3 regions of the Cupriavidus sp. MEYA8 genome follow, and region 1 is predicted to be linked to each of the others. Evidence: predicted binding sites of a transcription regulator. Region 1 holds the regulator's gene; each other region holds the start of a gene.

Region 1 (3,268 bases):
AATACGACGGCAAGCAGGAGCTGTCCAAGCTGATCGGCAACGCGCGCATGGCGCGCCTGCAGGGCGCCAAGATGCTCGACGAGATCCGCGGCGCGGTGCTGACCTACGACAGCCGCAAGGAGTTTTACACCGCTGCCGGCGGCAGCGACAACACCTCGGCCGCCAATCCGTCGGGCCGCGTGCGCGCGGTGCTGTCGCCGCGGCAGAACCCGAATGCGCAGGGTTCGGGCAGCGGCTCGCCGCTGGACCTGAAGCCGGCGCCCGCGCCCGCCAACAAACCCTGACGCCTCGCGGGGACCGATGCCCTGCAAGGACCGCCTCCCCGCCTGAAACGCTGAACGCCAGACTGCCAATGACCGATACCGCCACCATCGCCGAAAAGCCTTCCGTCCAAGCCACGGCCGTCCTCGAAGGCGGCAGCACGCTGGTCGTGCGCCACCTGAAGAAGCGCTATGGCTCGCGCACGGTGGTCAAGGATGTCTCGCTGGACGTGAAGAGCGGCGAAGTGGTTGGCCTGCTCGGCCCCAACGGCGCGGGCAAGACCACCTCGTTCTACATGATCGTGGGGCTGGTGAACCTGGACGAGGGCGATATCGTGCTCGACGGCGACCACATCAGCGGCCTGCCGATCCACGAACGCGCGCGCATGGGCCTGTCCTACCTGCCGCAGGAAGCATCGGTCTTCCGCAAGCTCAACGTCGAGGAAAACATCCGCGCCGTGCTCGAGCTGCAGGTGGAAAACGGCAAGCCGCTGGCCAGGGCCGAGATCGACCGCAGGCTCGACGCGCTGCTCGACGACCTGCAGATCGCGCACCTGCGCAACAACCCGGCGCTGTCGCTGTCGGGCGGCGAACGCCGCCGCGTGGAAATCGCGCGCGCGCTGGCATCGTCGCCGCGCTTCATCCTGCTGGATGAACCGTTCGCCGGCGTGGACCCGATCGCAGTGGGCGAGATCCAGCGCATCGTCAGCTTCCTGAAGGCGCGCAACATCGGCGTGCTGATCACCGACCACAACGTGCGCGAGACGCTTGGCATCTGCGACCACGCGTACATCATCAGCGAAGGCACCGTGCTTGCCGCCGGGCGGCCCGAAGAGATCATCGCCAACGAATCGGTGCGGCGCGTCTACCTGGGCGAAAACTTCCGCATGTGATGTACTGGCCTGCCCGCGGCGGCAGGCCATTGATTCTGCCTGGTTTCACCCCCATCATCTGCATGTGGGACAGCCCACTGCCGGCGTCGATCAAGCCGCGACATCGATAGCAATTTCCGTTCCAACAACGGAAAGATGCGCATAAAATAGGTCGCATGAAACCGTCGCTACAGCTCCGCCTCTCCCAGCACCTGGCACTGACGCCGCAACTGCAGCAGTCGATCAGGCTGTTGCAGCTTTCGACGCTGGAATTGCAGCAGGAAGTCGAACAGGCGCTCACGGAAAACCCCCTGCTCGAACGCGAGAACGACTGGATCGAAAGCCCGCTGCGCGTGGCCGCCGATGGCTCGGTCAACCTGCAGAGCGCGCCCGCGCCGGCACCGGCCGAACCGCAAGGCAACGGCGAGGCGCGCGCCGAGGGCGCGGGCGATGACGACAGCTACGGCGACAGCAACAGCGGCGACGACTATGGCGGCGACTGGAGCCTCGACGATTTCGCGCGCCGCCCGCAAGGCGACGAAGACGAGAAGACGCCGATGCAGCTGCGTGAGGCCGAGCCCACGCTGCGCGAATACCTGATGGAACAGCTCACGCCGCTGAAGATCTCGGTGCGCGACAAGGGCCTGGCCATCTTCCTGATCGAATCGCTCGACGACGACGGCTACCTGAGCGCGACGCTCGAAGAGATCTGCGCCGAACTGCCCGAAGAACTCGAATTCGAGATCGAGGAAGTACAAGCGATGCTGACGCTGCTGCAGAGCTTCGACCCGCCGGGCGTCGGCGCGCGCAACGCGGCCGAGTGCCTGGGCCTGCAATTGCGCCGGCTGCAGCATCCGCAGCGCGAGTTGGCGCTGAACATCGTGCATAACCACCTCGAGCTGCTGGCCGTGCGCGACTACACGCGCCTGAAAAAAGCGCTGCAGGTAGACGAGCCTGCACTCAAGGCCGCGCATGAACTGATCCGCTCGCTGGCACCCTACCCGGGCCACGCATACAGCCGCCCCGAAGCCGACTTCGTCGTGCCCGATGTGTTCGTGCGCAAGAGCGGCAGCGGCTGGATCGCGCAGCTCAATCCGGATGTGATGCCGCGGCTGCGCATCAATGACATGTACGCGCAGATCCTGCGCGGCGCCAAGGGCGAGTCGGGTACCGCAGGCCTGCAGCAGAAACTGCAGGAAGCGCGCTGGCTGATCAAGAATATCCAGCAAAGGTTCGACACGATCCTGCGTGTCTCGCAGGCCATTGTCGAGCGTCAAAAGAACTTTTTCACGCACGGCGAAATCGCCATGCGCCCCTTGGTTTTGCGGGAGATTGCCGATACACTGGGATTACACGAGTCAACCATCTCCCGGGTGACGACCAATAAATACATGGCAACGCCGATGGGTACTTTCGAACTGAAGTACTTCTTCGGCAGCCACGTGTCCACCGAGACCGGTGGCGCGGCTTCATCAACGGCCATCCGCGCCTTGATCAAGCAACTGATAGGAGCCGAAGACCCGAGGAATCCCCTTTCCGACAGTCGCATCGCCGAACTGCTGGGTGAGCAAGGCTTCGTTGTCGCACGACGCACCGTAGCCAAATATCGCGAAGCCCTGAAGATCCCCGCAGTGAATCTCCGCAAGTCTTTGTAGCCGAGCCCACCGCCTGCCTGGTGAGGCTCTTTCAGAAGGAGAAGCGCTATGAACTTCAAGATCAGTGGACACCACCTTGACATCACGCCGCCGTTGCGTGAGTACGTGGAAACGAAGCTGGAGCGAATCGTCAGGCATTTCGATCAGGTCATTGGCGTTAGCGTGCTGCTCTCTGTCGACAATCACAAGGAAAAGGACAGGCGGCAATATGCGGAAATCAATCTACATCTCAGGGGCAAGGACATCTTCGTTGAAGCGCATCATGAAGACCTGTATGCAGCGATCGACGCACTAGTCGACAAGCTGGACCGTCAGGTACTGCGCTACAAGGACCGCGTGCAAGGCCACGACCGCGAAGCGGTCAAGTACCAGATGGCCGCAGCGCAGATGCAGCAATGAGCGTGCCCGGTGGCCCCGCAGAGGGCCGCTGAATCAAAACTGAACAGGCAAGCCGCGCGTAGCGCGGCTTTTTTGCGCCTGC
Region 2 (3,268 bases), on a different replicon from region 1:
ACGGCGAAGAAGTCGGTGCCGTCGACAGTCACGCCGGGGATGCCGAAGCCGGCGGCGCGGTCGACGTAGCTGTCCACCGCGGTGCCATAGTCACGCGAGGTCGACTCGGCATAGCCGTTGTTCTCGATCACGAAGATCACCGGCAGGTTCCACACCGCGGCCAGGTTCAGGCTTTCCAGGAAGGTGCCCTGGTTGGAAGCGCCGTCGCCGCAGAAGGTGATGCCGACCTCGCCCTTGCCGCGGAACTTGGCCGCCAGCGCGGCGCCGCAGACCAGCGGCGCACCCGCGCCCAGGATGCCGTTGGCGCCCATCATGCCCTTGGACAGGTCGGCGATATGCATCGAGCCGCCCTTGCCGTTGCATGAACCGCCCTTCTTGCCATAGATCTCCATCATCATCGCCACCGGATCCACACCCTTGGCAATGCAGTGGCCGTGGCCGCGGTGCGTGCTGGCAATGCGGTCGCCATCGTGCAGGTGGTGCAGGATGCCGACGCCCGCGGCCTCCTCGCCTGCGTACAGGTGGACGAAGCCCGGGATGTCGCCACGCGCGAAGTCCACGTGCAGGCGTTCCTCGAAATCGCGGATGGTGCGCATCTTCCGGTACACCGTCAGCAGGGTCTCCTTGTCGAGCGGCAGCAAGGCGGAAGCTTGTGAAGCTCTGGCTGTCATGTCTGTCTCCTTCGTTCTATCAAGGTTTGCACTTCAGGAAAGGCAGGAAAGCAACGGGTTGCTGCTGCGCATCAGCCGATGCTGCGCGGCATAGCGCATGCAGCCCGCCACGTCGATGCTGCGAAAAGCGTGTTCATGCAGGGTCACGGTGACTTCGTCGTCAGGGCCGAAGGCCAGCTCGCGTTCGCCGTCGAGCGCGACAATGCCGCTGCGCTGGCGCACGCGGTGCGGGCGGCCGTGTTCGAGACGCTGCCAGCCGGCGACCGGCACCGTGCACAACAGTCCCGGCGCGATCGGCGCGCGCAGGTCGAATTCGCCCTCGCCCGGCGCGGCCAGCTCGATCGCCAGGCCGCCGGGCTCGCGCCGGCCCAGCGGTTCGAGCAGTCCGGCAATGGCCGACAGGCCGATGGCCTGCGGATCGGCGAACGACACATAGACCGCTGCGAGCGTGTCGGTCTTCCACAAGGCGCGCGCGCCGATGAAGTGTTCGTGCGAGATCACCGCATCCACCAGCGCGATGTCGCGGCGAAAGCCGCCATCGCCGTCGCGGATGACGATGTCGAGCCGCTTGTTGGAGGCCAGCGCGTGCTTGTCGGAAACGCGCCCGGTGGCGTAGAGCCCGGTGGCGAGGCCGATGATGGTCGGCTCGCGCATCTCGGGGTAGGCGTTGTTGGTGCCGGTCGACAGGCCGGCGATGGGAACCCCGCCGCATTCGCGCACCACCGCGCGGTGGGTGCCGTCGCCGCCGAGCACGATGATGGCGGCCACGCCGGCATCGGCCATGCAGCGCGCGGCGTGCAGCGTGTCGTCGACGCGCGCGGTCACGGGCATGTCGAGGTATTCGACGGCAGGCAGGCCGGAGTCGGGTCCCTGCCGGCGCGCCAGGTGCCGCGCCAGCATGACGCGCAGTCCTTCGCGGTCCGGCATCATCAGCACGCGGCCCACGCCGCATGCCGCCAGCGCGGACAGCAGGCGCAGCACGATATTGACGCGATCGGCCAGTTGCAGGCTGTTGGCGTTGGCGATCACGCGGCGGATATCGCGCGCGGAAATCGGGTTGGCGATGATGCCGACCAGTGGCGTGCCGGCGCCGGCTGCGTGCCCCATTGCCTGTCTCCTGTTGTCGTTGTGGTGACAGGCAAATTGCAATGGCTGTGCCAGCGCGCGCAGGGCGAGAAACGCGCAAAAACCGAGGGATTACCCGCGGCGAAAAGGCAAGACGGGGCGGTGCGCTGTGACAGGTGTCACAGCACAGGTGTACAGCGGGTGGACAACCGTATCGCGCGACCGCTCAGTGAATGGGCTTGCCGCCTTCATCGTCGGCCCCGTCGCGCCGGTTAGGCGACTGGATGCCATAACGCTCCATGCGCCGGTACAGCGTCATGCGGCTGATGCCGATCTGGCGCGCGACCGCGCTCAGGTTCCAGCCGGAAGCGCGCAGGTACTGCATCAGCAGCATGCCTTCCGGCGGCAGCTGGTGCGGGTCGAATGGCGCGGCGGCGCTGTCGCCGGCAACCTGCGCAGCTTGTGCCGGCGCAGCGGCGATGGCCGCGATCCCGAGGCCGTCGGGCAGGTCGTGCTCATCGATATAGCCGCCGGTGCAGACGGCGCGCGCGTATTCCAGCACATTGCGCAGCTCGCGCAGGTTGCCCGGCCAGCTATGGCGATGCAGCCGCTCGCGTGCCGCCGGCGACAGCGTTACGGGTGCGGCGGCGCCTTCCTGCAGCAGCTTGGCCATCAGCCAGTCGAGGTCGTGGCGTGCGCGCAGCGGCGGCAGTTCGAAACGGGCGCCGTTCAGGCGGTAGAAGAGGTCTTCGCGGAAGCGTCCCTCGGCGACCAGTTGCTCCAGGCTGTGGTGCGTCGCCGAAATGACGCGCAGCCGCACCGGCACCGGCCGCGCGGCGCCGACCGGCAGCACCTCGCCTTCGGCCAGCACGCGCAGCAGCCGCGACTGGAGCTCGCGCGGCATGTCGCCGATCTCGTCCAGGAACAGCGTGCCGCCGTCCGCTTCCTGGATCAGCCCGCGCTTGCCGCGCGGGCCGGCGCCGGAGAAGCTGTTGGGCAGGTGGCCGAACAGCTCGCTCTCGATCAGCGTTTCCGGGATCGCCGCGCAGTTCACCGCGATGAACGGGCCGCCGCGGCGGGCGCTGGCCTGGTGCAGGGCCTTGGCGAAGAATTCCTTGCCGCTGCCGGTCTCGCCGTGGATCAGCAGGTTGATCGGCGAATCGACCAGCCGCGCGGCGCGCTGCAATTGCTGCTGCAGCGCAGCGTCACCGCCGGTCAGCGCGGCCAGCGCCTCGGGCATAACCACCGGCGCTTCCTTCGCGGGAGCCTGCCAGCGCAGCGCGGGTGGCATCACGCTCAGGTATAGCAGCCCGCCGCTGCGGTTCAGCGCCACCAGCCGCTGCTCGCTGGGCCGGGAGTAGACATAGTTGCCCAGGTCTTCCAGCCGGGCGCCGAACAGCGTCTCGAACCGCTGGCCGAGCACGGTGGCGCCGGCCGCGCCGCCCAGCTCGCCCTCCAGCATCAGCCGGGCGCGGTGGTTGTGGCCGACGATGCGGCCGACCTCGTCCAGCGCCAGCAGGTATTCGGGATTG
Region 3 (3,268 bases), 1.2 Mb from region 1:
GGGCGTGCTGGATGGCGTCGAGCATCGACCAGAGGGCGTCGAGCTTGAACTGCAGGATGTCGAGCGCGCGCTGCTGTTGTTCCGGCGTACGGAAGAAATCCAGCGTCACGCGCAGGCCATGGTCGACGTCGCGCTGCGCCAGCGGGATGCGCGAACGGAAATAGTCCAGCCCGGCGGCCTCGATCCATGGGTAATGCGTGGGCCAGCCCGCCAGCCGCTCCTTGTGGATCTCCGGCGCAAACATCTCGGTCAGCGACGAGCACACCGCTTCCTGCCACGGCGCGCGGCGGCCGAAGTTGACGTAAGCGTCGACGGCAAAGCGCACGCCCGGCAGCACGTGCCGCTGGTCCAGCAGCGCGTCACGCTCCAGCCCGACGGCCTGGCCCAGCCTCAGCCAGGCTTCGATGCCGCCAGGCACGATGTCGGTGCCGTCATGGTCGAGGATGCGCACGATCCATTGCCGGCGCGTGTCGCGGTCGGGGCAGTTGGACAGGATCGCAGCATCCTTCAGCGGGATATTCGCCTGGTAGTAGAAGCGGTTTGCCACCCACGCGCGGATCTGCGCGGGCGAACACTCCCCCGCGGCCATGCGCCGGTTGAACGGATGGTGGATGTGGTAGCCGCTTTCCTTGGCACGCAGGCGGGCCTCGAACTCCGCGGGGCTCCATGCAATGGGATGTGTCATAGCGCGATCTCCATGCCGTCGCAGGCCAGCTCGATGCCGTGCCGCGCCAGCTCGGCGCGTTCGGGCGAGTCTTCCACCAGCACGGGGTTGGTGTTGTTGATGTGGATAAGGATCTTGCGGGCGGCGGGCAGCCGGTCGAGGATTTCGATCATGCCGCCGGGGCCGGACAGCGGCAGGTGGCCCATGTCGGCGGCGGCCTTGGCGGAGAAGCCGAGCGCCTGCATCTCGTCCTCGCGCCAGAAGGTGCCGTCGACCAGCACGACGTCGGCGTCGCGCAGTTCCGCAAAGACGCGGTCGTCGACGCTGCCGAGGCCGGGCGCATAGAATGCGCGGCGGCCGCTGCGGCAGTCTTCGATGCGCAGGCCGATGTTGTCGCCGGCGCGCGGGGCGTTGCGGCTGGGGGAATAGGGCGGGGCCTTGCTTTGCAGCGGCACGGCAGTGAGCCGCATGCCCGCCAGCGGCGGCACGGTGAACGGCGTGCCGTCGCAAGGCAGCGCGTGCGTCTGCACGCCGCAGTAGTGCGACAGCATGCGGGTCAGCGGAAAGGCCGCGCCAAGGTCGTCGAGGACCGCCGCGGTCGCATAGAGCGGCAAGGCGTGGCAGTGCTCGCGCAGCATCAGCAGGCCGGTGACGTGGTCGATCTGCGCGTCCATCAGCAGCACCGCCGCGATGGCGCTGTCGCGCGGCGCGCGCGCCGGCTGCAGCGCCGGCGTCTGGCGTAGCTGCTGCAGGATGTCGGGCGAGGCGTTGACCAGGATCGCGTCCGGCCCGTCGCCGGACAGCGCGATCGACGACTGCGTGCGCGGCGTGGCGCGCACGGTGCCGCGGCGCACGCCGTCGCAGTTGTGGCAGTTGCAGTTCCACTGCGGGAAGCCGCCGCCGGCGGCCGACCCCAGTACCCGGATGATTGTCATGGCGCGAGCGCTTGGTCGTGGGCATGGCGTCACGGAGCAGGCGCGCGGCCCGGCAACGCGGGCGTTGCGCCTGTCCGGGGCGCGATCAGCGGTTGGCGATATACATCGTGATCTCGAAGCCCAGCCGCAGCTCGGTGTAGGCGGGGGTGGTCCAGGTCATGTCTCTCTCCTTGGATGGCGTGGTTAGTGAATATCGTTGTGGCGCGGCAGGCTGGCTGCCGCATCCTTCTCGAGGCAACATCCATGCCCGGGATTTCCTCGCATCATGCCGCCGGGTGAAGGCCTGGCCGATGCCCGTGCGCGCCTGCTCCCTGTGTCACGACTGTTTCAAAATGGGACACCTGTCCAGGAACGGGACACCACTGCATCGTGGCGGGCGCGCTCAACCGGGCTGGTGCGGCAGCCCGCGCGCCTCTTCCATCTTGCGGTAGACGGTATTGCGCGAAATGCCCAGCGCCTTGGCCGCCGCCGAGATATTGCCGTGGTGGGCCCTGACGGTGGCGACGATGGCCTGGACCTCGACCTCGGCCAGCCGCGTCGGCTGTGCGGCCGGCGGCGCGCTCGCCAGGGCATGGGCAGCCGGCGTGGCCGCGCGCGCCTGCCGTTCGCGCAGGTCGTCCAGGAAATCGTCGGGCAGGTGGTCTTCAGTGATCTCGGCTTCGCCTTCCGCCATCAGCCGGGCGGTGCGCAGCAGGTTGCCGAGCTGGCGGATATTGCCCGGCCAGTGGTAGGCGCGGAACATCTCCATCACCGAGTCCCTGATGCGGGGCGGCACGCCGGCGGTTCGCTCCTGGCGCAGCAGCTTGCCCGCCACCACGTCCAGGTCGCTGCGCTCGCGCAGCGCGGGCAGCCGCACCACCATGCCGTTGAGGCGGTAGTACAGGTCCTCGCGGAACTGCCCGCCGGCGACCATCTCGCGCAGGTTGCGGTTGGTGGCGCACACCAGCGAAACATCGATATGGATCACCTTGCTGCTGCCTAGCGGCTGCACCGCGCGCTCCTGCAGCGCCCGCAGCAGCCGTCCCTGCAGGTGCAGCGGCATGTCGCCGATCTCGTCCAGGAACAGCGTGCCGCCGTTGGCCAGCAGCATCTTGCCGATGCCGCCCTTTTTGCGGGCGCCGGTGAAGGCGCCTTCCTCGTAGCCGAACAGCTCCGACTCGATCAGGTTCTCGGGGATCGACGCGCAGTTCACCGCGATGAACGGTCCGGCGCGGCGCGGGCTGTCGGCGTGGATGGCGCGCGCCATCAGTTCCTTGCCGGTGCCGGTCTCGCCCAGCACCATCACCGGGATGTCCTTGCCGATCACCTTGCGGAGCTTGCCGATCACGGCCCGGATCTGCGTGTCGCCGGTGTCCAGGTCATCCAGCCCTTCCGGCCCCGCGGGCCCGGACGGGTGGGCGCGCAGGCGCTGTGGCGCCATGACGGCGTCGTGCGCATCGGGGCGCGCCTCGTCCACGCCGGGCACCGCGGCCCGGCCGGTCTTCCATTCCACGCGCGCGCTGACCTTGACGCCGCTGGGCAACTGCAGCTGCACCATGCCCGCCTGTGCGGCGCGCACCACATCGAACAGCTGCGACATCGACAGGCCGAACAGCGACGAGAAGGTATGCGCCTGCAGCGCGCCGTTGGACAGGCCCAACTGGAACTGCCCGCTGCGGTTGGCCGACAG

The links. Region 1 encodes sigma-54, which starts transcription at its own class of promoters, with help from an activator protein. Its sites were predicted from a motif close to TGGCANGNAANCTGCTTT; they were not measured.
Region 2: a site for sigma-54 is predicted at 1,814-1,831, ahead of AC5WJ1_RS21440 (ATP-NAD kinase family protein). Genes of this name have one in related genera too.
Region 3: a site for sigma-54 is predicted at 1,831-1,848, ahead of pqqA (pyrroloquinoline quinone precursor peptide PqqA). Genes of this name have one in related genera too.

Annotation. Positions count from the first base shown of each region.
Region 1 covers NZ_CM181221.1:359,632-362,899, reverse strand. The annotation lists gene lptA (lipopolysaccharide transport periplasmic protein LptA) at 1-284, shown strand, start outside; gene lptB (LPS export ABC transporter ATP-binding protein) at 353-1,153, shown strand; gene AC5WJ1_RS01695 (RNA polymerase factor sigma-54) at 1,309-2,787, shown strand; gene hpf (ribosome hibernation-promoting factor, HPF/YfiA family) at 2,836-3,186, shown strand.
Region 2 covers NZ_CM181222.1:940,286-943,553, forward strand. The annotation lists gene AC5WJ1_RS21435 (thiamine pyrophosphate-dependent dehydrogenase E1 component subunit alpha) at 1-671, opposite strand, end outside; gene AC5WJ1_RS21440 (ATP-NAD kinase family protein) at 705-1,778, opposite strand; gene AC5WJ1_RS21445 (sigma-54-dependent Fis family transcriptional regulator) at 1,963-3,268, opposite strand, start outside.
Region 3 covers NZ_CM181221.1:1,527,786-1,531,053, forward strand. The annotation lists gene pqqC (pyrroloquinoline-quinone synthase PqqC) at 1-685, opposite strand, end outside; gene pqqB (pyrroloquinoline quinone biosynthesis protein PqqB) at 682-1,599, opposite strand; gene pqqA (pyrroloquinoline quinone precursor peptide PqqA) at 1,685-1,759, opposite strand; gene AC5WJ1_RS07085 (sigma-54-dependent Fis family transcriptional regulator) at 1,982-3,268, opposite strand, start outside.